DNA from 2 places in the Comamonas sediminis genome. Region 1 is predicted to be linked to the other one. Evidence: predicted binding sites of a transcription regulator. Region 1 holds the regulator's gene; the other holds the start of a gene.

Evidence for each region. Region 1 encodes LexA, which represses DNA repair genes until DNA is damaged. Its sites were predicted from a motif close to ACTGTATNNNNATACAGT; they were not measured.
Region 2: a site for LexA is predicted at 1,148-1,165, ahead of AB7A72_RS09445 (VRR-NUC domain-containing protein). Genes of this name have one in related genera too.

The regions. Positions count from the first base shown of each region.
Region 1 covers NZ_JBGBDC010000011.1:135,094-149,617, reverse strand. Annotated here, with positions in the region: gene xseA (exodeoxyribonuclease VII large subunit) at 1-47, opposite strand, end outside; gene AB7A72_RS22220 (MotA/TolQ/ExbB proton channel family protein) at 667-1,287, shown strand; gene AB7A72_RS22215 (ExbD/TolR family protein) at 1,307-1,723, shown strand; gene lpxK (tetraacyldisaccharide 4'-kinase) at 1,766-2,884, shown strand; gene AB7A72_RS22205 (Trm112 family protein) at 2,893-3,090, shown strand; gene AB7A72_RS22200 (hypothetical protein) at 3,275-3,859, shown strand; gene kdsB (3-deoxy-manno-octulosonate cytidylyltransferase) at 3,970-4,764, shown strand; gene adk (adenylate kinase) at 4,983-5,639, shown strand; gene AB7A72_RS22185 (asparaginase) at 5,752-6,771, opposite strand; gene lexA (transcriptional repressor LexA) at 6,886-7,602, shown strand; gene AB7A72_RS22175 (hypothetical protein) at 7,738-8,280, shown strand; gene AB7A72_RS22170 (FMN-dependent NADH-azoreductase) at 8,539-9,174, opposite strand; gene AB7A72_RS22165 (SDR family oxidoreductase) at 9,237-9,962, opposite strand; gene AB7A72_RS22160 (carboxymuconolactone decarboxylase family protein) at 9,996-10,433, opposite strand; gene pdxR (MocR-like pyridoxine biosynthesis transcription factor PdxR) at 10,557-11,993, shown strand; gene AB7A72_RS22150 (crotonase/enoyl-CoA hydratase family protein) at 12,009-12,803, opposite strand; gene AB7A72_RS22145 (Bug family tripartite tricarboxylate transporter substrate binding protein) at 13,013-14,002, shown strand; gene AB7A72_RS22140 (enoyl-CoA hydratase/isomerase family protein) at 14,057-14,524, shown strand, end outside.
Region 2 covers NZ_JBGBDC010000003.1:392,218-406,741, forward strand. Annotated here, with positions in the region: gene AB7A72_RS09435 (hypothetical protein) at 1-418, opposite strand, end outside; gene AB7A72_RS09440 (hypothetical protein) at 415-951, opposite strand; gene AB7A72_RS09445 (VRR-NUC domain-containing protein) at 1,200-3,008, shown strand; gene AB7A72_RS09450 (ATP-dependent DNA helicase) at 3,005-5,323, shown strand; gene AB7A72_RS09455 (TonB-dependent receptor family protein) at 5,408-7,561, shown strand; gene AB7A72_RS09460 (DUF2760 domain-containing protein) at 7,801-8,475, shown strand; gene AB7A72_RS09465 (Hsp70 family protein) at 8,479-10,335, shown strand; gene AB7A72_RS09470 (IPTL-CTERM sorting domain-containing protein) at 10,428-11,819, opposite strand; gene AB7A72_RS09475 (hypothetical protein) at 12,271-12,510, shown strand; gene AB7A72_RS09480 (acyl-CoA dehydrogenase family protein) at 12,541-13,767, opposite strand; gene AB7A72_RS09485 (aldo/keto reductase) at 13,787-14,524, opposite strand, start outside.

The sequences.
Region 1 (14,524 bases):
GGGGCGGCGTTGGCAGCGGAGCTGGGCGGGTAATGTGTGGTGTCCATGAAAGTGGCCGGCTGGGCGGCAGGCCCGGCTCGGCGGAAATAACGATGGGTAGGTCTGGGTTGCACCGCGGCGCAGCGGGTATGCAGCACACATGGTAGCGGCTGGGCGGTCCGCCACGGGTGCAGCGGGCCGGCCCTTCTCGATCGGATGCCGCCTTTCAGCTATCGAGCGGGCTGCCAATTAGCTGCCAAGACAACCATTGACCGAGGCATTTTTTCCCGTCACAGCAACGACATAGACGCCTTGGCAGCGCCCCAAAATCGCCTTTTCCCACACCTCTGACGGGCAGTAGTCCACAAGAAGGCAGCTCTGTGACAGCGTCATGCATACGTCATACTCTGTAGCACAAAATATTGAACCTACGTACAAGCTTTTGATTTTTCAATATTTTTATCAGCTTATTTTTTAAGCAATCTAAGAAAAACCCCGTAAATTGGGCCATTTTTCCGGCTGATGACACATTACCCACAAAGTTATCCACATTTTTTGTGGATGACTCGGCCATTCCGGCATCCGGGCACTGTGGGTTGGACGCAGCGCCTGGCCCGATTTTAGGCGGACCGGCAGTGGCCTTGGGCCATAATGGCCGCTGAAAAAAGAAAGAGCGGAGAGAGAATCTTGTTTTCCATCATCCAAGCAGCAGGCTGGCCGATCTGGCCCTTGATTGCCTGCTCCATCCTGGCCCTGGCATTGATCGTTGAGCGCTTCGTGGCCCTGAAAGCGGCCAAAGTTGCACCGGCCAACCTGCTCCAGGAGGCCATTTCCGTATCCGCCCATGGTGTGCCCAGCGCCGAAGTCGTGAACCAGCTCGGCCAGAACTCCTCGCTGGGTGAGGTGCTGGCCAGCGGCCTGCGTACCATCACCCTGGAGCCCCGCATCTCTGAAGCCGATCTGCGCGCCACGTTGGAGAGCACCGGCCGCCGGGAAGCCCAAAAGCTCGAGAAATACCTCACCGCGCTGGCCACCATTGCATCGGCTGCGCCCCTGTTGGGCCTGCTGGGCACCGTGATCGGCATGATCGAGATCTTCGGCTCGCAAAGCGGTGGCGGCAACAACCCCAGCATGCTCGCCCACGGCATCTCGATCGCGCTGTACAACACCGCCTTCGGTCTGATGGTGGCCATCCCTGCGCTGATCTTCTGGCGCTACTTCCGCAGCCGTGTCGATGGCTATCTGCTGACACTGGAGCTGTCCGCCGAGCAGTTCCTGCGCCACCTGAACAAGCTGCGCCGCAGCTGACCGCCGGGCAGGAGCCAGCATGAACTTTCGCCCCCGCACCACGACAGAGCCCGAGATCAACCTGATCCCGTTCATTGATGTGCTGCTGGTCGTCCTCATCTTCCTGATGCTCTCGACCACCTACAGCAAATTCACCGAGCTGCAGCTGACCTTGCCCACCGCCAATGCCGAGCAGCTGCGCGACCGGCCCAAGGAAATCATTGTCTCCGTGGCGGCCGACGGGCGCTACGCCGTCGGCAAGGTGGCGCTGGAAGGCAAGACGGTCGCCGACATGGCCGAGGCGCTGCGCAATGCCGCCACCGCCGGCAAGGACAGCGTGATCATCATCAGCGCCGATGCGCTGGCACCGCACCAGTCGGTGGTCTCGGTGATGGAAGCAGCACGCCGCGTCGGCCTGCAACAGATCACCTTCGCCACCCAGACGGCCGCACAGTAAAGCCCAGGCCCCGCGCCTGGGCAGTGCTAGCATGCAGCCTGCATGACCGTCCAGCCCCCTCCCCATCCCGCGCCCTCAGCTGCCACGCGCCCTGGCTCGGCACGCATCACCGACGCATGGCAGCGCAAAGGCCCGCTGGCCATTGCGCTGCTGCCGCTGTCGTGGTGCTATGCCGCGTTGGGCGCGCTGCGCCGCACCCTCTACCGCAGCGGCCTTTGCAAGGCCTACCGCGCGCCGGTGCCGGTGGTGGTGGTGGGCAATGTGATTGCCGGTGGCGCCGGCAAGACGCCCGTCACCCTGCACCTGGTGCAGGCCTTGCAAGCCCAGGGCTGGCGGCCCGCCGTCATCTCGCGCGGCTATGGGCGCGACACCCGCGACGATCCCAACGCCATTGCCGTCCTCCCGGGCAGCAACCCGCGCCAGGTCGGCGACGAGCCTCTGCTGATCGCCCAGCGCAGCGGCGTACCGGTGTATGTGGCTGCACTGCGCGCTACGGCCGCCCAGGCCGCCTTGCAGGCCCACCCTGAGGTGGATGTACTGGTCTGCGACGATGGCCTGCAGCACCTGGCACTGGCCCGCGATGTGGAGATTGCCGTCTTCAACGCCCAAGGCGTGGGCAATGGCTGGCAGCTGCCGGCCGGGCCGCTGCGCGAACCCTGGCCCAGGAGGCTGGACGTTGCGCTCTACGCCGGCCCGCCGCCCCCGCATCTGGCGGCCTCCGGCGCTGCGGCCTGGCCGCTGCAGCGCAGCCTGGCCTGCCATGCCGTGGGGCAGGATGGCCGTCGCCATCGTCTGGCCGATTTGCGTGGCCGCCCGGTGCATGCACTGGCAGCCATTGCCTATCCGCAGGAATTTTTTGCGATGCTGCAAGCCCAGGGCCTGCAGCTGGTACGCAGCGATGCGCTGCCCGACCATGCGCCGCTGGACGACCCGGCATGGCTGGCCAGCCTGGGGTTGGTGGCGGACAGCGCCCCTACAATAGACGCACCGGATGCCCCCGTGCTGCTGTGCACCGAAAAGGATGCGCACAAGCTCTGGTGCATTGCCCCGCATGCGCTGGCCGTTCCTCTGGAGGTCACCATCGACCCCGCCTTTGGCCAGCATGTCGATGCCCTGCTGCGCCCATGCCAGACCGCATCGCCCCCTGTAAAGAAAGACTGATTGCCGCTATGGACCCGAAACTGCTTGAACTGCTGGTGTGCCCTGTCACCAAAGGCCCTTTGCGCTATGACCGTGAACGCCAGGAATTGGTCTCGCGCAGCGCACGCCTGGCCTACCCTGTGCGCGATGGCATACCGATCATGCTGGAGAACGAAGCGCGAACCCTCAGTGATGAGGAAATTGACGCCTTGTCTGCCGCAGATTAAACATCAATGACATTGCGGCCCCATTCCGCGCCGAATCCTGGGCCGCACAGGCAAACCCCAATAGCCGCTTTGTAAAAAACAGACACAATTTGCTGAATTTTTAGGCATCCGCCTTGGAGACCCCGCAGCACAGGCCTGCAGAGTCTGCCTGTCGGACTGCATCCGCCCCATTCAGCAAATTGCCATGCATACCCTCATCCTCAAGAAAACCGACAAAGGCATGGAGGCGCTGCGCGCCCGGGATCCTGTCTTGCCCCACCGCATGCGTCCGGCCTTCATCATGTTCGATGGACACAAGAGCATTGAGCAGGTGATAGCGCTGTCGCCTTCTGCAGGCGGACAGATGCAGGTGCTGGAGGACATCAAACAGCTGCTGCAGCATGGCCTGCTGGAACTGCTGCGCCCCGGTGATGCGGGCCAGCCGCCGTCCAACCCCAGCGACATCATCGACAGCCTGGCTGGACCCGCACCCACGCCACCGCCGGCTGCCGCTGCCGCACCGGTTGCCGCCAGCCATGCAGCCGCTGGCATCAACAACCACAGCGAACGCTATATCAAGGCCTATGCAGCGGCCAGCCAGTTGGTCAGCGGCCTGGGCCTCAAGGGCTTCCGTCTGCAACTGCAGCTGGAAAAAGCCCAGGGCTATGACGGTCTGGTCGCCATCCTGCCCAAGCTGCGCGAGGTGATCGACGCGAAGAAACTGCGCCCCATCGAGGCGATTCTGTTCGGCAGCAACGAAGCCCCTACACCGGTCAAACCGGCGCCCTGAGCCCTGGCACCCTGCCGCCGCAGCCGCAACCCACCCAGATCGCCTGCGCCCGGCCCGCCATGCGGGCTCGCTACAATTCCAGCCGGCTCCACTCTTCTTTCTTTCGCACCATGGCATCCGCACCCGCGCCGTTCACCGTCCTGATTCCTTCGCGCATGGCGTCCTCGCGCCTGCCCAACAAGCCGCTGGTGGACATCGCCGGTCTGCCGATGGTGGTGCGCGTGGCCAAGCGCGCGCTGGAGAGCGCCGCCCAGCGCGTGGTGGTGGCTGCCGATGACAAGCGCATCATCGATGCCTGCAAAAAGCATGGTGTCCAAGCGGTGATGACCTCGCCCAGCCACCCCAGCGGCAGCGACCGCCTGGCCGAGGCCTGCAGCTTGCTGAAGCTCGCCGGCGACGACATCGTGGTCAACGTGCAAGGGGACGAGCCCTTGATCGCGCCAGCGCTGATCGATGCGGTCGCCGCCCTGCTCAGCGAGCGGCCCGAGGCCAGCATGGGCACCGTCGCCCATCCGATGGCCGATCTGGAGTCGCTGCTCAGCCCGAATGTGGTCAAGGTGGTCCTCGATGCCCAAGGCATGGCCAGCTATTTCAGCCGCGCGCCCATCCCGTGGGGCCGTGATTTTGTCAATATGGCTTGGTGGAAGAACCCCGGCACCACCGGCACGCCCGGCTTTGCGCCGCTGCACCATATGGGTATCTACAGCTACCGCGCCCAGTTTTTGCATACCTTCCCCACGCTCAGCCAGGCGCCTACCGAGCAGATCGAGATGCTGGAGCAGCTGCGCGCAATCTGGCATGGCTACCGCATCGCCGTGCATGTGACGCGGCAGATCCCCGGCTCCGGCGTGGACACCCCCGAGGACCTGGTGCGTGTACGACAGCTGCTCGGCGCGGTGATGTAACCCGCGTGCCAGCCATGCACTACCACCGCCCCGACTGCAAGCACACCGTAAGCAAAAAGGCGCAGCATGCCTGTCTTGCGCAGCCGAGACACGGTATTGGTGCCCAGTTCGCTGACAATCCCCTGATGCGTGATATGCTCAAGCCCAGTTTTTTTGCGTAAAAGCGGGCTTCAGTGCCCGCTTTTGCCGTGCAAGTTTTTTATTCTCCAAGGACCGCCATGAAATTAATTCTTTTGGGAGCACCCGGCGCCGGCAAAGGTACGCAAGCTGCCTTCATCTGCCAAAAATACGGTATTCCCCAGATTTCCACCGGCGACATGCTGCGCGCAGCGGTCAAGGCGGGCACGCCGCTGGGCCTGCAGGCCAAGGCCGTGATGGATGCCGGTCAGCTGGTCAGTGACGATCTGATCATCAACCTGGTCAAGGAACGTATCGCCCAGGCCGATTGCGCCAATGGCTTCCTGTTTGACGGTTTCCCCCGCACGATCCCGCAGGCCGACGCGATGAAGGCCGCTGGCGTCAAGCTCGATTACGTGCTGGAAATCGATGTGCCGTTTGAAGCCATCATCGAGCGCATGAGCGGCCGCCGCAGCCATCCCGCATCGGGCCGTACCTACCATGTCAAGTTCAATCCGCCCAAGACCGAAGGCCTGGACGATGTGACTGGCGAGCCCCTGGTGCAGCGCGAAGACGACAAGGAAGAAACCGTCAAGAAGCGCCTGGACGTTTACAGCAGCCAGACCCGCCCCTTGGTCGACTACTACAGCAGCTGGGCTGCACAAGACCCGGCCGCCGCCCCCAAGTACCGCGCGATCAGCGGCATGGGCTCGGTCGAAGAAATCACGCAGCGCGCGATTGCTGCCCTGCAGGCCTGATAAGCAACTCTGCCTCATCTACCAAGCCACTGTCGTGCGACAGTGGCTTTTTTATGCCCGTCTATTTATCGGTAAATAAACCGGTATCTGCCGTTGGCTCCCATGCCCGTACTTAGATTTTGGATCGGGCCTGCACCAGCGCCAGCTGCAGGCTGACCCGGCATTTGTAGGGCGTCAAGGCCACGGCCAGGTCTTTGTCCAGATCGGCCATCCCGGGCAATACCGCATCGCTGATCACGCCATCGCTGCAGCGGCTGCTGCGCCACACCGGCAAACCGTGCTGGCGTGCGCGCGCCATCGCATCCAGCAGCGCCTCATGCACCGTGCCATTGCCGGTGGTCGCCACCACCAAGCCCTCCACACCCTGGGCCTGCAGCGCCTCCAACAGCCCCAGGCGCAGGCCTGCATGGCTGGTGACGATCTCCACCCACGGCCAGGGCGTACTGGCCGGCGCGGGCAAGGCCGCCAGCCAGGCGCTGCCGGTATAGCCGCCCTCCGTATCTGCTGCCTGCGGTGCATAGCCCTGGCGCAGGCGCACGTTCGTGCCATCCACCCAGCCCAGCGGCCCCTGCTCGCCCGATGAAAAGGCCAGCAAGCGGTGCGGGTGCACCTTTTGCAGCCAGCGCGCGCTGTGCAGCTCGCCCCCGCCGGTCACCGCGACCACCTCGCGCAACAGCGGATGGCCGTCCGCATCCAGCGCCGCAGCGGCGGCCACGGCATCCTTGAGATTCTGCGGGCCATCGGGCATCAAGGCATTGGCCGGGCGCATCGCACAGGTCAGCACCACCGGCTTGGCCAGGCGCCCTAAAACGCAATGCAGAAACCAGGCAGTTTCCTCCAAGGTATCCGTTCCGTGGGTGATAACAACACCGCGTACCGCCTCGTCGCGCATCGCTGCATCGCAAGCCTGGAGCAGCGCATGCCAGACCTCGTCGCTCATGTCCTTGCTATCAATTTGCGCGATCTGCATTGCATCCAGCGGGCCCGCCGCGGCGGTCTCGATACCGCTCACCCCCGCCAGCAGGGCCGCGACCGACAGCTGCGCCGCACGGTACTGGCCGGGATTCTCGGCATCATCGGCCATGCCGGCAATGGTGCCGCCGGTGCCGATGATCAAAATTTTTGGCTGCAAAGCTTGCCTCCTGCAAAAAACTGGTTAAAAATACAGGTACTGGATTGATATACAGGTGTTGGAGTGCACGGCAGCTTGGCTGCCACCCGGCACCACAGATCACACGGAGATCTTATGCGAGACCATCCCAAACTCACCGCGCGCCAACAAGAAATTCTGGACCTGATCCAGACGGCCATCTCGCGCACCGGCGCCCCGCCAACGCGCGCCGAAATCGCCAGCAAGCTGGGCTTCAAATCGGCCAATTCGGCAGAAGACCACCTCAAGGCGCTGGCACGCAAGGGTGTGATCGAGCTGGTCAGCGGTACCTCCCGGGGGATTCGCCTGCAAAGTGATACCGTGCGCTCCATCAATGCCGCACGCGGCACGCGCTTTTCGTCGCCGCTGGCAGGCGTGTCCAACGCCACCGCCGGCCTGGGCCGCGTGGTGCAAGAGCTCGCCCAGCTGGCCCTGCCGCTGATTGGCCGCGTGTCAGCGGGCTCGCCCATCCTGGCGCAAGAGCATGTCGATCAGACCTATACCGTTGAAGGTGGCCTGTTCCAGCAGCAGCCCGATTACCTGCTGAAGGTACGCGGCATGTCGATGCGCGATGTCGGCATCATCGATGGCGATCTGCTGGCCGTCAAAGCCACCCGCGAGGCCCGCAATGGCCAGATCATCGTCGCGCGTCTGGGCGATGACGTCACCGTCAAGCGCCTGCAGCGCACCAAGGATGGCATCGAGCTGCTGGCCGAAAACCCGGATTACCTGCCCATCGTCGTGCAGCCGGGCGAGCCCTTCGAGATCGAAGGCATTGCCGTCGGGTTGATTCGCAACACGATGCTGAACTAAGTCAAGCGGCCCTGTCGGCCCCTCCCTTTCTGCGCAACCCCAGGTAGCGGGCGTTGTGGGCACCCGGCCCACAACCCTGGGGAATGCGCTCGCCTTGCGCAATCCTGCTGTCATCCGTACACCAAGGAGTCTCCCATGCTCGTAGCAGATGCATTGCGTGCGCTTGCGCCCTTTTCCCTCGTCGCTGGCCTGCCCTGGTTCCAGTCCATCCAACGTGCCATCGTGCGCAGCAGCCGCCGCCGTCCAGGCCATGGCGCCGCCAACGATGGCCAGCTTGCGGCCCAGGTGCATTGCTTTGCCGCCGCCTCCAGCGCCGCTGCGCAGCGTGGTGCCGTGCAGCAACTGAGCCTGCTCGATGGCCCCAGCATTCCGCCTGGCGTGGACGGCCCTGCTGAAGAGACACCCGCACAGCGCCCCATCGACCGCATTCGCCTGCCGCGCAAACCCGCAGCGCGCCGCCGCCTCTCGGTCGGTGCACCGTCTCACACCCGCCCGTTCTTGTCGGTACAGCGCTGCAGCGCCCAGGCCGCCAACGATGCCCCCGTCAAGATGTACTGGGCGCAACCGGCCAGCCTGCACCGCCAAAAGGGCATGCGCTGGGCCATGTCGGGCAGCATGGCCGATATCTGTGCCGAGCTTGAACGCCTGGAGCGGCTGGAGCATCTGCACGCGGTCTAAGCCAGTGCCAATCCGGGCCGGTGCGTTGTAGCCAGCCTGCTGGCAGCTGCATGCCTGCTGTCACGAGGGGTGGACAGCAGCGGAATCGCTACGCTGGGTTGACGCAGACGCTGAACGTACCGGGCGTTACCGCCATGCCGGGCACGCGCCAAACCGGCACCTTCAGCGCTCTGCCTTCAGCCCGCTGCCCGCTGCTCATGGCCACTAAGCCGTGGCTGCCGCCGCACTGCCAGTGGCTTCTTCTTTTCTATCTTTCGCTCAGCGTGCGGCCGCAGCAGCCTCCAGCGCCAGCTGTTTGAAAGGCGCCAGCTGCTCGCGCAGGGCATCCCTCGCGCCATCCACTGCAGCAGCCACCGCATCGGGCCCCAACACCAGACCTTGCAGCAACACAAAATGCACATTGCGGATGCCGATGGAGGCCAGCGCATAACGCAAATAAGGCGTCAGAAAGTCCTCCTGACGCGCTTTTGGACCTGCATGGAAGCCGCCTGAACTGACCAACACCAAGGTGGGCCGGTCCTTCATCAGGCCGATCTTGCCTTCCGGCGTCGACGCAAAGCTGCGGTGGATACGGATCACCTGGTCCAGCCAGAGCTTGAGCGTGGCCGGCACCGCAAAGTTGTGCATGGGGGTCAGAATCATCAGCAGATCGCTGTCTTCCAGCTCTTTGATCAGCGTTTCCGACCAGGCCAGCGCGGGTGCGTCTGCGCTCGCGTTCGAGGTGATCGCCAGCGCATAGTCGCGGCTGATCGGCGGTATCGGTGTCGCGACCAAGTCGCGCTCAAACAACGGCTGCTGCGCAAGGCCCAGCTCTGCCAGCATGTCGGTTGCCAGTTGGTAGGCGTGGCTGGCCTGGCCGTGTGGGCCACAGTTCAAGAGCAAGGTACGGGTCATCGTTTGTCCAATCGTTTGAGTAGTCAGGCCAAGGTGGGCAGCATCCGCACAGTTCTACGGCATCACATCGCCCGGGATTTGCACACCCAGGCGGCGAGCGTGGTTCGGCCCAGGCGTGCTGGCCCCACCGGAACCAGGCAGCCATCGTCCAGCAGCGCGCCCCGGTAAGGCACATCGGCATCGCCCAGCACCATGCGAGGATCGCCTTGCAAGCGCAGGTATTGCTGCACCCACTCGGCCATCGCCATCTTCTGCGGGCCGGCCACGTCCATGCAGCCCGCCAAGGGCTGCGCCAGCGCGGCATCGGCCACCAGCATCGCCAAATCCTCTGCCGCCACCGGCTGCACCGGGGCCACCGGTATCGCCAGCACCGTATCGGCTACGCTGTCGTGCGCCAGCTGCGCCAGGCTTTCGTACAAGGGTGCTGCACGCAGCACGGTACAGGGGGTGTTGCCTGCCAGGACCAGCTGTTCCCGCAACGCGATCGCCTGGTAGTAGCCGCTGCCTTGCAATCGCTGCACACCCAAGGCCGACAGCGCAATATGGTGCGCAACCGCTGCAGCAGCGATGGCGGCATTCAGCTGCCGGCATGCGCGCGCCCAGCCCTCCAGCGCATCGGCCGTATGCACCTCAGGCGGCTCGCGCACATCGATCAGCACCTCGGCACCATGCAGCGCAGCCGGCAGTTGGGGGCCCGCATCGGCGAGCACCGGGTAACCCAGCTGCCTCAGATTGCCGACCACGCGCTTGCCCAGCGGGTTGCAGCCGCCCAGCACCAGGACTTTCATAAGCCGCGTTGCACCACACCGGGGGCTTGCCCGTTAAACGGGCATCTTGCGGAAGGCAATCGCAAAGCGGTTCCAGCTGTTGATCGATGTGATCACAGCGGTCAGCTCCATCAGCTCGGCATCGCTGAAGTGGGGGCGCACGGCTTCCCAGGCGGCATCGGGCACATGGTCGTGCGCTACAAGGGTCAGTGCCTCGGTCCACGCCAGCGCAGCGCGCTCACGGTCGCTGAAGAACGGGGTCTCACGCCAGGCGGCGACAGTGGCCAGACGACGGCTGGATTCACCGGCCTTCATCGCATCGGTCACATGCATGTCCAGGCAGAAGGCACAGCCATTGATCTGCGAGGCGCGCAGGCGCACCAGTTCCTTGAGCAGAATGTCCAGGCTGCCTTTGGCAATCTGGTTTTCCACGCCCAGCAGCGCTTTCATGATGGCGGGGTCAGCGGTGTAGAAGTCGAGTCGGGTTTGCATATCTATCTCCATCCAGGGTTGCGTCGGTGAATTCCGTTGCTGGCAGCCAGTATGCGATGGTCTTGGCCAAGCCAAAAGAGCCAAGAAATGCAAAAATGACTAGGCCAAGATAGGAATACCTGGATGCCCGACCCCACCCTCCCCGTAAACGCGCTGCAGCTGCAGGTAGACCGCAGCCTGCAGCTGCCCATGTACCTGCAGATCTGCCAGCGCTTCAAGACCGCCATTGCGCAAGGCCATCTGCGCGCGGGCGACCGGGTGCCGGCGTCGCGGGCGTTGGCGGCCGAGCTGAACCTGTCGCGCGGCACCGTCGATCTGGCCTACCGCATCCTGGCCGATGAAGGCTATTTCCAGGTTCGCGGGGCAGCGGGCACGGTCATATCACCGGGCCTGCCCCGCGCCGCGTCCGCAATGGCGCCGCAAGCCATTGCCCAGCCACCGGCCACCCACATCGTCGACTACGATGGCCTGCAGCCCCGGCCGCTGCAGCTGGGGCTGCCGGCGATCGATGCCTTTCCGCGCAAGGTCTGGAACCGGCTGGTCACCCACCGCCTGCGCAGCAGCGAGCCCTTCCGTCTGGCCTACCCCAACCCGCAAGGCGATGAGGAACTGCGCCAGCGCATTGCGGCCTACCTGGCGGTCTCGCGTGGCGTCACCTGCGTGCCCGAGCAGGTATTTGTCACCACCGGCCTGCGCAATACCTTGGAGCTGAGCCTGCGCAGCCTCGCCAGCCCCGGCGATGCGTTCTGGTTTGAGGACCCGGGCTATATCCTGGCCCGTCCGTTTTTACAGAATGCCTCGGTGCAGATCGTGCCGGTGCCGGTCGATGCCCAGGGCATGCAGGTGGAAGTTGGCCGGCAGCGGAGCCCTTACGCCCGGTTTGCGATGGTGACACCGTCGCACCAAAGCCCGCTGGGCGTGACCCTGTCGCTGGAGCGGCGCATGGCGCTGCTGGACTGGGCGCGGGAGGCCGGCAGCTGGATCATCGAAGACGACTACGACAGCGAGTTCCGCTACCAGGGCCGGCCCCTGCCCGCCCTCAAAAGCCTGGACCGGCAGGACCGCGTGATCTACGCCGGCACCTTCAGCAAGGTGATGTTTCCGGGCCTGCGCCTGGCCTACGCGGTGGTGCCGCTGGAGGTGGTGCCACGCTTTCAGGCTGTCAGCTCCAACCTCAATGCCGGCTGCCCCTATCTGCTGCAGGCCAGCGTGGCCGATTTCATGGCCCAGGGCCACTTTGCGCGCCACCTCAAGAAGATGCGGCTGCTGTACGCCGAGCGCCGCGAGGTGGCACAGCGCAGTTTTCAGCAGGTGCTGGGCGATCGCCTGCGCATTGACTTGCAGCCCGGCGGTCTGCATTTGCTCGGGCAGATTCGGGACGGCGACAACGACAGCCTGGTGGCCCAGCGCGCCCGCGCGCAAGGCCTGGCCACGCATCCGCTGTCGCGCTGGTATATCGATGCCGCGCCCCGCCAAGGCCTGCTGATGGGCTTTGCCAATATCACCAGCGAGGCGCAGGCCTTGCAGCTGGCCCGGCAGATCCAACAAGCCTTCGGCTAGCGGACGAACGGCGTGTTAGCCCTTGAACTCCGGCGTACGCTTGTCGAGGAAGGCGCTCACGGCCTCACGGTGGTCGGCCGTCTGGTGCGCCAGCGCCTGGTAGGCAGCCGACAGTTCCAGCAAAGAAGCCAGGCTCTGGTGCATGCCTTCGCGCATCAGTTTCTTGGTCATGCGGGTGACCTGGGGCGGGTTGGCGGCAATCTCGCTGGCCAGTGCATTGGCGGCGTTCAGCAGTTCCTCGGGCGGCACCACCTGCGACACCAGACCCCACTGCAACGCGGTGGCAGCGTCGATCATGCGGCCGGTCAGCGACAGCTCGGCCGCGCGCGCCATGCCAATCACCCGGGGCAGCAGCCAGGCACCGCCGTCGCCGGGGATGATGCCCATCTTGACAAAGCTCTCGGCAAACCTGGCCTTGTCCGAGGCCACACGCAGATCGCACATGCACGCCAGGTCCAGGCCCGCACCGACGGCCGCGCCATTGATGGCGGCGATGGTGGGTACTTCCAGGTTGAACAGCGCCAGCGGCAGGCGCTGGATGCCACGGCGGTAGTCATCGCGGATGCGCATGCCATCGACATCGCCAAAGGACTGCTGCTGCATGGTCTTGATGTCGCCGCCCGACGAGAACGCGGGGCCCTCGCCCGTCAGGATCACCGCGCGCACACTGCTGTCGGCCGCAATCCGCTCGCAGGCGGCCAGGATCTCGGCCACCGCCGTGTTGCCGGTCAGCGGGTTGCGGCGCTCGGGCTGGCACATCGTCAGGGTGACGACATGGCCTTGCTGTTCGTAGTTCAAAAATGCAGTCATGGAAAGGGCTCCTGGTTCCGGTAGGTCTCGATGCAGTCAGCGCTGTGCGCCTCACGGGCCAGCATACGGGTAAAGGCCACATGCGACTGCATATCAGCTGAGTGCAATTTGGTATTGGACGCTGCCCAAAAACGGCCCTAGCCTGCATGGATGCTGGGGCAGGCAGCCCCCCACATGCCCATAACTAGATGCTGCCTAGGAGACAGTTGATGCCCGTATCCCGACGCCAGTTCCACCACCGTCTTGTGCGATGGGGCGCAGCCGCCAGCCTGGCCAGCCCCTGGCTGGCGCGCGGGGCCGATGCCCCCTTGCGCTGGGTCGTGCCCTACCCCGCAGGCGGTGCAGCCGACCAGATCACGCGCATCGTCGCCCAGGATGTGGGCCAGAGCAGCGGGCAACCCATCGTCATCGAGAACAAGGCCGGCGCCGCCGGCATGATTGCCGCCGAGACCGCACTGCGCGCACCCGCCGACGGGCTCACCTTCTTTGTCGGATCCAATGCGCCGCTGGTCATCAACAGCGCCATCTACGCCAAGATGGGCTACGACCCGGTCAAGGATTTTGTGCCCGTCGCGGGCCTGGGCAAGGCGCCTTTGCTGCTGGTCACCCGCAAGGACCTGGGCGCCAGCGATCTGCGCGCACTGATCGCGCTGGCCCAGCAGGCACAGCGCCAGGGCAAGACGCTCAGCATGGGATCAGCGGGCAGCGGCAACATCACCCATCTCGCAGGCGAATACGCCAGCGAGCGCATGGGTTTCCAGGTCACCCATGTGCCGTTCTCCGGCAGCGCGCCGGCCATCACCAGCATGATGGGCGGCAATGTGGACATCATGTTCGACGCGCTGCCCTCGTGCATGCAGCAGGCGATGGGCGGGCGCATTGTGCCGCTGGCGCTGCTGGACAAGCAGCGTTTTGCAGCGCTGCCCCAGGTGCCCACGCTGGCCGAGCTGGGTTTTGGCGACACCGAGGCCAGCGCCTGGTTTGGCGTGGTGGCCCGCAGCGGCACACCGGCCGACGCGGTGGCGCGCATAGCCCGCGCCATCCACCAGTCCCTCGCCAAGCCTGAGGTGCAGGAGCGCCTGCGTCGCATAGGTGCGCAGCCGATGGCGGGCAGCACCGCAGAATGGGGGCAGTTCGTGGCCTCGGAGCGCGAACGCTGGATACCGGTGGCCCAGAAACTGGGCATCCGTGCCGAATAGCCCCCGCTCCCGCCGCTGGCCCGCCTTACCGCTTTATTTTGAAAACCGACTGATATGACCGCCCTGACCCTGAGCATGCATGGCACCACCGCCGTGCTGACGATGAACCGCCCCCAGGCCCGCAACGCGCTCGACGAGCAGATGCGCGAAGATTTCACCCGCCTCATCCCGCAGGTGCGCGATGACCGCGCCATCAAGGCGGTGGTGCTGACAGGTGCCGGCGGCCATTTCTGCGCCGGTGGCGACATCAAGAGCATGCAGGCCACTGTCGCCGGCAAGCAGGATGTGTTTGACAGCCGCAACCGCATGCTGGGCCTGCACCGCTGGTTTGATGAGTTGCTGGACATGGAAAAGCCCGTCATCACCGCCGTGCAAGGCAGCGCCTTTGGCGCCGGCCTGTCGCTGGCGCTGGCTGGTGATTTTGTGCTGGCGGCGCCCTCTGCCAAGTTCTGCTGCGTGTTTGCCAAGATCGGCTTTGTGCCTGACCTGGCCGGCATGTACTTGCTGCCGCGCCTGGTGGGC
Region 2 (14,524 bases), on a different contig from region 1:
CGCGCTCGCGGGCGGCGCAGCGGTTGTGGTGCTCGTTCAAGGCGGCAAAGGTGTGGTGCAGGTGCTTGCAGGCGGCCGATCGCAGATCGGCGCTGGCATGGTCGTCGCGCGTCAAGGCCAGCAGCTGGTGGTGCGCGCAGTGGATGCACTCGCCGGCCGATACCGGCTGGCTCAAGGTGTTGAAGCAGTCGGCCAGGTTCAGGTGCGCGACCACAAAGGCGGCCAGACGGTCATCGGCGCAGACGCCGGCCGGTGCATCGTGGAACAGCTGGTGCGCCACGCGCAGCGCATGCTCATGCCAGGCCAAAGCTTGCTCGGGGCGGTTGTCGCGGCTGGCTTCCACGCCGGTCTGGGTCAGGCGTTCCCATTCGCGCAGCAGCAGCGGGCCCGATACGGAGGACGGAAAACGTGAACTCATCGCTGCTCCTTGGCGGGCCCGCTGGCCGCCGTCATCACCCAGGCGTGCGATGCCTTGGCGGTTTCTGTGGGGACAAAGGCCTGGGGGTCTTCCAGCAGGCAGGTGGTGCCCAGGCGCTTGCACTGGTCGTGGTCGCGCCAGTAGCCGCCGTGGCTGATGCAGCCGGTCTGGCAGATCACCAGGTTGGCGGCATGCTGGCCCAGCTCCTGCAGATAGGCATCGGGTGGCGGCTGGGGCACGGCGGCCACTTCCATCGTCGCGGCCGGGTCCACACAGCGGCGCACGGCGGTGACGGCCGCGCGGTTGGCGATGGCCGACAGGTGGCGCAGCCGGTCTTCGCGCTCCCAGATGAGGGCGCTGTCGCGCATGATGACCTGGGCCCGCAGCCGGGTGACCTGGGCGCGCAGCGCCTTCACTTCAGCACGCAGGGCATCGACCTGGGCCGTGCAGCGCGCTTGCAGTGCAGCATAGTGGCGCAGCATCACACCGTGCTCCTGCACCAACGGATGGATGTCACTGTCTGGGTTTGGCACGGTGGGCTCGCCTCCACGGAATCAACGGAAAACACTTTGCTCGGCATCAAGGCAGCATCAAATGAAACCATAATAAATGAGAATCGTTTCTATTCGCAAACTCATTTGTGTATGGCCTGCCAGTTAGCAGTGGAATAGCGCTATCGGTTGAGCGAGCCACACGGCCAGAAGGGGAGATGGCTGCAAAGTTAAAATAGCTGTATAAAAATACAGATAAGCTATCACTAACAACCGTCGTGTCCATCCCCATGCTGGCCCCCCATCGCTACTACTACCTGCACAACTTCGAGCGCGCGCTGCAGTGGTTGGGGCAGCGCTATGGCGATGTGCTGGATGCGCAGGAGCAGCAGTTTCTGGCGGACTTTGCGCAAGCCCCGATGCAGTCGCAGGCGCTGATGGTGCGCATGCTGATGCGGCGCGGGCCCTGGTTCCGCGCGGACAAGCTGGTGTACGACGAGATCCCCGATGTGCATGCCGCCGCGCAGCCCTTGCTGGCGCTGGGATGGATCGATGCCGATGCCGACATGGCCCTGGCCGAGCTGTTTGCGCTGCACACCAAGCCCGAGCTGCTGCAGATCTTTGCCCACGCCGGCTTGGCGCGATCACTGCGCAAGGCAGACATGCTGGCCCAGCTTGCGCAATGGGCGCAGCCGTCAGACCCAAGTACCGAGCAAGCAGCCGAAGAGCTGCTGCAGCCTTACCACCGCTGGCACCCCCAGGCCGAGCATGCCGCCTGGCGCGTCACCATCGCTGAGCTGGCCGAGGGCCTGCGCCTGATGTTCTTTGGCAATCTGCACCAGGACTGGTCAGAGTTTGTACTGGCCGACCTGGGCATCTTCAAGTACGAGACGGTGGCCTTTGATGCGCAGTCGCGCGCGTTTCAGACCCGTGCCGATGTGCAGGGCTACCGCCAGCTGCAGCAGTGGCGCCAGGCGGTGGATGAGGCCGAAGACCGCCAGGCCTTGATGGATGCGATGGCCGACTGGCGAAGCGCCAACCCCTGGCTGCAGCAGCGCCATGCCAAGGTGCTGCTGCGCCTGGGCCAGGCCTGCGAGCGCAGCCAAAGCTGGGCACTGGCCGAGCAGGCCTATGCCGCCAGCCCCTACCCGGGCGCGCGCCACCGCCGCATGCGCGTGCTGGAGCGCATGGAGCGTTTTGACGAAGCCCTGGCCCTGGCCAGCGCCGCCGCGCAGCAGCCCGAGAGCGATGAAGAAAGCCAGCGCCTGGCCCGCATGCTGCCGCGCCTGCGCCGCCACCTGGGCCAGCGCAGCGCCAGCCGCCGCGCGCTCAAACCCGAGGTGGCACAGCTGCGCGAGGATGTGGCGCTGGACCGGGTGCTGCGCATGCCACGCATGGCGCAGGGTGGGGCGGCGATGGATGCGCTGAGCGATGCGGCTGCCCTGGAAGCCGCCTTGCGCGCTGGCGAAGCGCTGGACGCCACCGAGGCCCCCGAAGGCCTGCGCCTGATGCCGGTGGAATACGCGTTGCGCGACCACTGGCACCGCGACGATGCGCCGGTGTTTTATGTCGAGAACGCGCTGGTCAACTCGCTGTTTGGGCTGCTGTGCTGGCCGGCGATTTTTGCGCCTTTGCCGGGGGCGTTTTTTCATCCGTTTCAGGCGGGGCCGGCCGATGTGTATGCGCCCGATTTTGTCGCGCGGCGTGCGGCGCTGTTTGGCGCTTGCCTGGCCATGCTCGATGACGGCAGCTATGCCGATGTGATCCGCCAGCGCTTTGCCGACAAGGCCGGCCTGCAGTCGCCCTTTGTGTTTTGGGGCACGTTGACCGAGGCACTGCTGGCGCATGCGCTGGCCTGCATACCGGCGGCCCACCTCAAGCTGTTGTTCCAGCGCCTGCTCGGCAATCTGCAGGCCAACCGCACGGGCTTTCCCGACCTGGTGCGGTTCTGGCCGGCGGAGCGGCGCTACCAGCTGGTGGAAGTCAAAGGCCCGGGCGACAAGCTGCAGGACAACCAGATCCGCTGGCTGGAGTACTGCGCCGCCCATGGCATACCCGTGGGCGTCTGCCATGTGCAGTGGCGCGAGGCGGGCGCATGAGCTACACCGTGGCGGTGCGCGCCTTGTGCGAGTTCACTGCCCGCGCGGGCGACCTGGATTTGCGCTTTACGCCCGCGCCATCGGCGCTGGAAGGCATAGAAGGCCATGGCCTGGTGCGTGCCCGCCGGGGTGCGGGCTATGAGGCGGAACTGCGCCTGGCAGGCAGCTTTGAAGACCTGCAGGTGCGCGGCCGTGCCGATGGCTTTGACCCAGGCCTGGGTCAGCTGGAAGAAATCAAAACCTACCGGGGCCAGATCGACAGCGTGCGCGACAACCACCGCGCCTTGCACTGGGCGCAGGCCAAGGTCTACGGCCATTTGCTGTGCCTGGAGCGGGGCCTGCCCAGCCTGAAGGTGGCGCTGGTCTACTTCAACGTTGGCACGCAGCAAGAGACCGTGCTGGCCGAGCCCTACAGCGCCGCCGAGCTGCAGGCGTTTTTTGAGCAGCAGTGCCGCCTGTTTTTGGACTGGGCGCGCAGCGAGGCAGCGCACCGCAGCGCGCGCGATGCGGCGCTCACGGCGCTGCGCTTTCCGTTTGCGCAGTTCCGCAGCGGGCAGCGGGCGCTGTCGGTGGCGGTGTACCGCACCGCGCAGGCAGGCTTGCAGGCGGGCGGCGGCAGCTGTTTGATGGCGCAGGCACCCACCGGCATTGGCAAGACCGTGGCCACGATCTTCCCCATGCTCAAGGCCAGTGCGGAGCAGGGGCTGGACAAGCTGTTTTTTCTGACCGCCAAGACCACCGGCCACCGGCTGGCCTTGCATGCGCTGGGCTTGTTGCAGACAGCGCTGCAGGGCCAGACGGGCGCGGTGCCGCTGCGCGTGGTCGATTTGCAGGCGCGCGACAAAAGCTGCGAGCACCCGGACAAGGCCTGCCATGGCGATTCCTGCCCGCTGGCCCGGGGCTTTTACGACCGCCTGCCCGCCGCCCGCGCGCAGGCCCTGGCGCAGGAGCCGATGCTGACGCCCGACAAGGTGCGCAGCCTGGCGCTGCAGCACCAGGTCTGCCCCTATTACCTGACCCAGGAGCTGGCGCGCTGGAGCGATGTGGTCGTCGGCGACTACCACTACTTTTACGACAGCGCCGCGATGCTGTATGCGCTGACCCAGGCCCACCAGTGGAAGGTGGGCGTGCTGGTGGACGAGGCCCACAACCTGCTCGAACGCGCCCGCCGCATGTACACGGCCGAGCTGCCGCAGCACACGCTGGCTGCGGCGCGCAAGGCGGCTACCGGCCCGGTCAAAAAATCGCTGGATGCCTTGAACCGCCAATGGACTGCGCTGAACAAGGCCCAGCAAGAGGGCGGGCAGGACTACCAGGTCTACCCCGAACTGCCGCCCGGCCTGCTGGGCGCCGTGCAGCGCGCCGTGGCCGCCATTGCCCAGGCCCAGGGCGACAGCCCCATGCTGCCCGGCGATGCGGTACTGGGCTTTTACCTGGAAGCGCTGTCCTGGCTGAACCTGGCCGAGCAGCTGGGGCCGCATGCGCTGTTTGATACCAGTTTGTGGAGCAGCGCTGCGTCCGGCCGGCGGGGGCCGATGTCCACGCTTTGCATCCGCAATGTCGTGCCCGCGCCGCATCTGGCCGCGCGCCATACCGCCGCCTGCGCCACGGTGCTGTTCTCCGGCACCCTGGGGCCGCAGGCCTTCTACCAGGATCTGTTGGGCCTGCCGCCCGCCACGCAGTGGGTGGATGTGCCCTCGCCCTTCCAGGCCGCGCAGCTGCAGGTGCAGATTGCCGGGCATATCTCCACCCGCTACCAGGACCGGGCGCAATCGCTGGCGCCTATTGCCGAGCTGGTCGCGGCGCAGTTTGCCCGCCAGCCGGGCAACTACCTCTGCTTTTTCAGCAGCTTTGATTACCTGCAGCGCGCGGCCGAATGCATGCAGCGCCTGCACCCGCAGCTGCCGCTGTTTTGCCAGACCTCGGCGATGGACGATGCCGGGCGCGCCGCCTTTTTGGCGCGCTTTGACGAGGCCGGGCAGGGCATTGGCCTGGCGGTGCTGGGCGGGGCGTTTTCAGAAGGGGTGGACTTGCCGGGCAACCGGCTGATTGGCGCCTTTATCGCCACCCTGGGTCTGCCCCAGATCAACCCCATCAACACGCATATGCAGCAGGCCATGGCCCAGCGCTTTGGCGCCGCCAAGGCCTATGACTACACCTACCTCTACCCGGGGCTGCGCAAGGTGGTGCAGGCCGCCGGGCGGGTGATTCGCAGTGAGGACGACCGGGGCGTGGTGGTGTTGATCGACGACCGCTTTCACCGCGCCCAGGTGCGCGCGCTGCTGCCAGGCTGGTGGGCGCCGCAAAAGCTGTAGCGCAGCGTTTGTCTCAGAGGGTGTTAGGGGTTTCTGTACCAAATTTCCCATCACTTGAGGCGCTGTAAGAAAATACGGGCCTCTATGCCGATCCACGCCTTTTCTTTCTCGCCCCTGCGCCCTGTGGCCGGGGCCGCTGCGCTGCTGTGCGCCTTGTCCGCCGCTGCACAAACGGCACCAGCAACACCTTCCACCCCTGAAGCCACGCAGGCACCCGCTGCCGAAGCCACGTTGCCGACCGTGTCGGTGCGCTCGGCCGTCGGCACGGCCGATTTGCTGCGCCTGCCGGCCTCGGCCAATGTGGTGGAAGGCCGCGAGCTGCAGGATCGGCAGATGCAGGTCAACCTGTCCGAAGCGCTGGGCAGCGTGCCCGGCCTGACCCTGAACAACCGCAACAACTACGCCCAGGATCTGCAGCTGAGCGTGCGTGGCTATGGCGCGCGCTCCACCTTTGGTGTGCGCGGCGTGCGCCTGTATGTCGATGGCATACCCGCCACCATGCCCGATGGCCAGGGCCAGACCTCGAATGTCGATATCTCCAGCCTGGAGCGGGTGGAGGTGCTGCGCGGCCCGTATTCGGCGCTGTACGGCAATGCCTCGGGGGGAGTGCTGAGCTTTTACACCGAAGACCCGCAAGGCCCCCTGAAGCTGGAAACCGGCGTGAGCGTGGGCAGCGATGGCCAGCAGCGCTACAGCCTGAAAGCCAGCGGCCAGACCGATGGCGGCATGGGCTATGTGCTGAGCACCAGCCGCTTCATGACCGATGGCTACCGCGAGCACAGCGCTGCCGACCGCAACCTGCTCAATGCCAAGCTGGTGATTCCGCTGGCGCATGACGACAAGCTGACCCTGGTGGCCAACCACACCCGGGGCGATGCGCAGGACCCGCAGGGCCTGACCATGGCGCAGTGGCAGGCCGATCCGCGCCAGGCCAGCAGCGTGGCCAACCAGTACAACACGCGCAAATCGCTGGAGCAGCAGCAGCTGGGCGCCACCTATGACCTGCGCATCAACGCCCGGCAAAGCCTGAGCCTGTCGGCCTACTACGGCCACCGCAGCATGCTGCAGTACCAGTCCATCCCCAAAGCGCCGCAGCTGGCGCCGGGCCACGCCGGCGGCGTGATCGACATGGCGCGTGACTATGCCGGTGCCCGCCTGGTCTGGGTGGGTGAGTTCGACACCATCGTGCCGCTGCAGCTGAGCGCGGGGCTCGACCTGCAGCAGATGACCGAAGACCGCCAGGGCTACGAGAACTTTGTCGGCAACACCTTGGGCGTGCGCGGCCAGCTGCGCCGGGATGAGAAAAACAAGGTCAGCAGCACCGACCCCTTTGTGCAGGCGCGCTGGCAGCTGTCCCCCCGCTGGAGCCTGGACACCGGCCTGCGCTACAGCCGCGTGCGCTTCAGCTCGGACGACTACTACATCACCCCCGGCAATGGCGACGACAGCGGCAGCAGCCGCCACAGCAAGCTGCTGCCGGTGGCCTCGCTCTCCTACCAGCTCAGCCCGCAGCAAACCATTTACGCCAGCGTAGGGCGCGGCTTTGAGACGCCCAGCATCACCGAGATGTCTTACCGCAACAGCGGCTCGGGCCTGAACACCGATCTGCGGCCGACCAGCAGCACGCAGTGGGAGCTGGGCTACCGCCAGCAGCTGCGTGGCGATGCGCTGCGCGGGCTCTGGAGCGCGGCACTGTTCCAGTCGCACAGCAGTGACGAGATCGTGACCGACCAAAGCGCTGGCGGCCGCACCACCTACCGCAATGCCGGCAAAACCCGCCGCCAGGGCCTGGAGCTGTCGGCCCAGCTGGACCTCATGCGCGACTGGCAACTGCGCGCCGCCTATACCTGGCTGGATGCGCGCTTCCGCGAGGATTCGGGCAGCGGCATCGCCGGCCAGCGCCTGCCCGGCCTGGCCCGCCACAACGCCTACCTGGGTGCCGACTGGCAATTTGCGCCGGCCTGGACGGTCGGCATGGGCGTGCAGGCCAGCTCCAATGTGCAGGCCAACGATGCCAACACCCAGGCCGCCCCCGGCTATGCCACCACGGCCCTGAGCCTCGGCTACCGCGCACAGATCGCCCCGCGCTGGACCTTGGCCGCGTTTGCGCGGGTCAACAATGTGTTTGACAAGCACTACATCGGCTCGGTCATCGTCAACGACGGCAACCAGCGCTATTTTGAAAGCGCCATGGGACGCAACTGGGCCAGTGGCGTCAACGTCAGTTACCAGTTTTAAGCCGTTCCCGTCGCTATTGCCCTCCGGGATGCTTATCCACCGCTTGCTGGTGCATGGCGCGGGGGCATAGGGCCAGCCGGTAAAATCCCCGGTTTTGCGGGCTGGCCGCCGGCTGTAGAGCCCAGGCCCTGCGCTTGCCGCAAACCCCGTTTTTAAAACCACCCGCCTGCGCTGCGCAGCTGCCCCGGCCCTGACCGCGCAGCGCCGCAGCGCCCTGGCGGGTGTCTGTTGGTGCCTCCATGAACAACACCCCCCCATCTTTTTTCAGCCGCATCGCCATTGCGATCGGCAGCTTCTTCGCCATTCTGGGCAATGGCCGCCTGGCGGCCGATGTGCAGCGCGTGCGTGGCGGTGAGCGCCTGGCAGCCGATGTGCCACCGCAGGAAGTGCGTGTCGAAGTCCCGGTCGAGAAGATCGTCGAAGTCCGCATTGAAGTGCCGGTCGAGAAAATCGTCGAGAAGACGGTAGAGAAGCGGGTCGAAGTGCCCGTGGAAAAGCTGGTCGAGAAGCTCGTTGAAAAAACCGTGCAGCTGCCCACCGAGACCGCTGCACTGCAGCTGCTGGGCCTGCTCCAGCGCGAGGCCCGCTTTGTCGACTTTATCCAGGAAGACGTGGCGCCCTACACCGATGCCGAAATTGGCGCCGCCGCCCGCGTGGTGCACGAAGGCTGCCGCAAAGTACTGCGCGAGCACTTCGCGCTGGCCCCTGTGCGTGCCGAGGCCGAAGGCAGCCGCATCACCCTGCAGGCCGGCTTTGATGCCGCTGCCGTGCGCCTGACCGGCAATGTCGTGGGCCAGGCCCCGTTCACCGGCACGCTGGGCCACCGGGGCTGGCAGGTGACCGAGGTCAAGCTGCCCCAACTGACCGACACCGCCGCCGCCAAGGTGCTGGCCCAGGCCGAAGTGGAGCTCTAAACCATGCAAGCACCAGCCCAATTCAGCATCGGTATCGACCTGGGGACCACGCACTGCGCGCTGTCCTATGTGGACAAGAGCGCCAGCGATGGCGACCACCTGGTCCAGCATGTGCTGGCCATCCCCCAACTCACGGCGCCCGCCAGCATCGAGGCGCGGCCGCTGCTGCCGTCGTTTTTGTACCTGCCCCATGAGAGCGAGCTGAGCGCCGCCGACATGGCGCTGCCCTGGGGCGCGCAGCAGGATTTTGTCGTGGGCGAGTTTGCCCGCTCGCGCGGCGCGGCCACGCCGATACGCCTGGTCTCCAGCGCCAAGAGCTGGCTGTGCCACCCCGGTGTGGACCGCCGCAGCCCGCTGCTGCCGGCCGATGCCCCGGCCGAGGTGCACCGCGTATCGCCGCTGACCGCCTCGATCCGCTACCTGTCGCACCTGCGCTGGGCCTGGGAGCAGGCCCACCCCGATGCACCGTTCGATGCGCAGGACATCACCGTCACCATACCCGCATCCTTTGACCCGGCCGCGCGCGAGCTGACGGCCGAGGCCTGCAAGGCGGCCGGCTTTCAAAAGCTCAGCCTGCTCGAAGAGCCGCAAGCCGCGCTCTACAGCTGGATCCAGGCCAGCGGTGGCGGCTGGCGCAAGCAAGTGCAAAGCGGCGATGTGATCCTCGTCGTGGACGTGGGCGGTGGCACCACCGACCTGTCGCTGATCGCTGTGCTGGAGCGCGATGGCAACCTGGCCTTGCAGCGCGTGGCCGTGGGCGAGCACATCCTGCTGGGTGGCGACAACATGGATCTGGCGCTGGCCTATGCCGTGGCGCGCAAGCTGGCGCAAGAGGGCAAGCAGCTCGACGCCTGGCAAACCCGCGCACTGGCCCATGGCTGCCGCGCCGCCAAGGAGCAACTGCTGTCCGATGAGGCGCTGCAGTCGGTGCCCGTGGTGGTGCCCAGCCGGGGCAGCAAGCTGATCGGCGGCAGCATCCGCACCGAGGTGACGCGCAGCGAAGTGCTGGCCACCCTGGTCGAAGGCTTCTTCCCCCCAGTCGCTGTCAGCGACAAGCCCATCAGCCGCGCGCGTGGCGCGCTGACCCAGCTGGGTCTGCCCTATGCGCAAGATGCTGCGGTGACCCGCCACCTGGCCGCCTTCCTGTCGCGCCAGGCCGGCGTGACCGAGCAGATCGACGGCCTGCAGGGCACGCAGCCCGAAGGCGCCAGCTTTCTGCACCCCACCGCGATCCTGTTCAACGGCGGCGTGCTCAAGGCGCCGCAGATTGAGCAGCGCATCACCGAAGTGCTGAACAGCTGGCTGGCCGCCGAAGGCGCTGCCCCCGCACGCCTGCTGGACGGTGCCAACCTGGACCTGGCTGTGGCCCGTGGCGCTGCCTACTACGGCCATGTGCGCGAAGGCCGGGGTGTGCGCATCCGTGGCGGCACCGCGCAGTCCTACTACGTCGGCGTCGAGTCCAACATGCCGGCAATCCCCGGCATGGAGCCTCCCCTGTCTGCGCTGTGCCTGGCACCGTTTGGCATGGAAGAGGGCAGCGAGGCGGCGCTCGATACGCAGGAGTTCGGCCTGGTTGTGGGCGAGCCGGTGCGCATGCGCTTCTTCGGCTCCAGCGTGCGCCGCAGCGACACCGTTGGCACGATGCTCGATTTCTGGGGCCCCGAGGAGCTGCTGGAACTGCAGGAGATCGAGCTGAACCTGCCCGCCGCAGGCCGCGCCAATGGCGAGGTCGTCCCCGTCACCCTGCAGGCCCGCGTGACCGACATCGGCACTCTGGAGCTCAATGCCGTGCCCGTGGGCGGCAGCGAGCGCTGGAAGGTGGAGTTTGATGTGCGGGCGCAGACGGCGGCGGAGCAGTAAGCGGCAGGCCGTTGCAATGCAGCGGCCACTTTGCCTATAAAAAATGGCCCCTCAGTGTTGCGCTGACGGGCCATTTTTCGTTGTGGGTGGGATCAGCGCTGGCGCCTGCGGAGCTGGACCATGCCGAACAGAGCTGCCAAGGACGACAGCAGCATCAGCGCCCATCGGCCCAAGGTAGGCACCCTTGCCAGATTGGTGGCGGTATCCGGCACCTGGGGCACTTCCGGAATCTGCGGGGTACCCGGGTCGGTCACGACGGCGGCCTTGGCCTGCAGGTACCAGTTGCTGCCCACCTGGGCCAGCTGGTAGCGGAAGCCACCTGCGTCGATATAGCCGGGCGCTGGCAGCGTGAAGGCATTGGTGGCAGAGCTGCCAGCCACTTGCACCAGCAAAATGCCATTGCCGCTGGTGGCAGCACCTGTGCCGCCGAGGTTGCTGATGGCCAAGGTGGTGGGCGTTGCATCGGTATTGCCCTGCACCACCAGATGGTCTGCTGCCGAGCTGCTGTCGCCCAAAACGACATCCAGCGCCAGGCCGCCACCACCGGCGTAGTTGCCGGTGACGGTCAACACATCGCCTGCCTGGCTGTTGGACAGCGCCACCTGGCCCTGGTTGCCCAGATCACCATGGACCGAGAACGCCGCATCCTGGAAGCGCAGCGTATTGCCTGCGTTGACGACCAGGCCCATCGCCTCACCCGCCAGCGCGCCGCTGCCAGTGGCCAGGCTGCTGCCGGTCAACGTCAGGTCGCTGTTGCCTTCCAGACTGATGCGTTCCCAGTTCAGGAACTTGGCGGCCGGCTGCGGGCCGTTGATGGCCGCCAGGGTCAGGCGGTCCACATAGCCGTCTGCGGTGGACACGTCATCGCCGCCATCGATCAAGGTGATCTGGCTGATGTCGGTGCCATGGATCGTCAGGCTGTCCGAGCCATCGCCCAGCACGATGCTGCCGCTGACCTGGGCAGCGCTGTCCAAAGTCACGCTCGTATCGCCATTGCCGGGACCATCAAAGATCGCGCGGCCTGCGCTGGCAGTCAGCTGGCCGGCCTGGATGTGGATGCTGTTCGCCGCATCCGGGGCATTCACCGCGATCGCATCGCCCGTGGTGGCGGCCACGCTACCGCCTTGCATCTGCACGGTGTTGCCACCCGTGGCGCTGGCCTGGATGCCGTTGGCACCCTGTACCGTCACGGCTTGGGTGCCGATGCTGACCAGGCTGGTGCCCGCTGCGGGTGTGGCCGATGTATGTGCGCTGTTGCCCAATGCCACCTGCCCACCGCTGGCGAGAATGGCCGTGCCTGTGGCGCTGGTGATAGTGGCCGGCACAGGCATATCGACCGTGCCGGCCGAAATATTGATAGCCGTGCCGACGGTGCTGTTGATGTTGGCGGCGGAGCCTTGCACCTGTACCAGGCCGGCAGTGTTGAGGATGCCGTTGGACGTAGAGTAGATAGTCAGCCCGCTGCGGAACAGGGTGCTACCCACGCTCCTGCTGCTGCCACCATTGCGTATGCCGTCAGATGGGGCGGGGGTGGTAGAAGTTGCATCTGCTCCCATGCGCGTGCTTCCCAGCACTTCAACCACACCACCTGCGTTTTGGAGTGCGGCGCCGCCCGAGCCGCTAGCGCGCAGCGTTACCAGGTTCCCATCGATCAGTAACTTCGAGCGCTCGTTGGCTGCGTTTGCGCCGTCGTAGATAAAAATGGCGCGACTGCTGTTTCCTCGGGAAGTGATAGCCAGGTCTCCGAGTGCATGCACCAAGGCTGCACCGTCTCTTGCACCAATGTTGCCATTGTTGACGCCGCCCGAGCTCAAGGTATATGTGCTTCCGCCTGTGGTCGTCAGACTGGTGCCTGGCAACAGGTTCAACACAGATCCTTCGTCGTAGGCTCCTGCAACGTTGTTGCCACTGTAGTCCGTGCGGCTGGCGCTGCAGATGCTGCCCGCAGAGGCCGTCAGTGCGGCGTTGCCGGAAGGCGTATCCAAGCAGGCGGCCCAACTGCCAGATGCAAAGCCGGCAACCAAGGCTGCAAACAAAACACGGTGCGGGGTGACGGGTGTACGGGACTGGTTTCTGCAGATCATGGTGTTCCTGGGAAATCTTTCACTGACCTGCGCGACTTTAGTTGATTTAGTTAAACATGCCACATTTTGTAAATTTATTTGCAAAAATTAACCATCTCTGCAACACCTAGGCCATATCCGCTCAAAACACCCGCCCCTCCTCCAGATGCGTGCGCGTGCCATTGAGCACATAGTCCCCCACCACCCGGGTCTTATGCAGCAAAGGGTTGTGGCTGAAGATGGTGCGCAGGTTGCGCCAGTGGCGGTCCAGGTTCAGCTGGCGCGAGGTGGCGGAGGCGCCGCCTACTTCAAACAGGCGCTCGCCGGCATTCAGCGCCAGACGGCTGACGACCAGCTGGGTCTGGGCGGTGGCCAGCGCGCCTTGCAGCACGGCGTCGTCCGCACTCTGCGGGGCGTGCACGATGGCATAGGCGCCCTGGTCCAGCTGGCGGGCGTTGGCGCTGATGAGCGCATCGATCGCATAGCTGGCGGCGGCCAGCTCGCCGACGACGGCCTGCACAAAATGGTCGTCGCGTGAGCGCTCTGCCGGGCTGTGCATCGCAGGCCTGCCCAGCTGCAGCACATAGTGGCGCGCATCGGCCAGGATATTGCGCACAATGCCGGCAGCAGTCGCCACCAGGATCAGCTGGCGCAGCGCAGACGCATGGCGGCCGGCCAGGTTGTTGCGGGCGCCTGGACTGATTTCGTCGTCATAGACCAGCACGTTGTTCAGCTCCAGGCTGCCGCTGGCCGTCAGCCGCTGGCCCATGCCATCCCAGTCGTCGAGCACCCGCACGCCTTCGCGCTGCACGGGGATCACGGCATTGACGCCCTGGCCCTCGTCATTGACGGCAAAGACATTGAAGTAATCCGCATAGGCCGTGCCGGTGGCGTAGTACTTCTTGCCATTCAACCGGTGATGCAGACCCTCGCGCAGCAGGGTCGAGGTGCTGATGCCGGCGCGGGCCGTGCCCAGCTCGGTAAAGGCGCCGCCAAATAGCTTGCCCTGCAAGGCCCAGGCGTTCTGGCGCTGGGCCAGCGGGGAGGGCTTGGTGTCCAGCCGCAGCAGCTCGGTGGTGTTGAAGTGGGTGCGCAGCGCATGCGCCACGTTGGAATCGGCAGCGGCCAGGGTGCTGACCACCTCGACCACATCGGCCACCGATCCGCCCGGTCCGCCCTGTTCACGGCCAATGCGCAGGCCGCCCAGGCCCGATGCGCGAAGCAGGTCAAACGCCGCCCAGGGCGGCTCGCGCAGCAGCTCGCGCTGTGCAGCACCTTGGCCGATATCGGCCGCCAGCTGGGGCAGGCGGGCCAGCAGGTCATCGCGGCTGGGGCGGCTGGAGCGCAGGGGGGGAACAGAGGCATTCATGGCGGTGGACCTGGTGGGTTTAAGCGGCCGCTGGTGTGGGGGCCGGGGCAGCCGCGACATAGGGCACACGGCCTTCGACCGGGTGGCCGGGGTCGGTAAAGCCCAGGGTGGAAGGGTGGCCGGCGGCCACCAGGCGGTTGACCAGGGCCTCGTCATCAGCGGTGAACTGGTAATCGAGCGCGCGGATATAGCCGTCCCATTGCTCGGGCGTGCGCGGGCCGGCGATGGCGGCAGTCACCAGGCGGTTGTTCAGCACCCAGGCCAGCGCAAAGTCCACCGGGCTGATGCCGCGCTCGTCGGTATGCCGCTTGATCTCGGCGGCAATGTCGATGGACTCGGGGCGCCATTCGGTCTCCAGCATGCGCTTGTCCAGCCGCGCGGCGCGCGAGCCGGGCTCGGCCGCTTCCACACTCGGGTACTTGGCGGTCAGCACGCCCCGGGCCAGCGGGCTGTACGAGACCACGCCCAGCCCATAGGCGGCGGCAGCGGGCAGCTGCTCGGCCTCGGCCGTGCGGTTGACGATGTTGTAGAGCGGCTGGCTGGCGATGGGGCGGTCGATGCCTTCGGCGTCGGCCAGGTGCGCCACCTCGGCAATGCGCCAACCGCGAAAGTTGGACAGCCCGAAATAGCGCAGCTTGCCCGCGCGCACCAGGTCGCCAATGGCGCGCACTGCCTCGCCCAGCGGCGCATCGAAATCGGCGCGGTGAAAGTACAGCAGGTCGATGTAGTCGGTACCCAGGCGGCGCAGGCTGTTGTC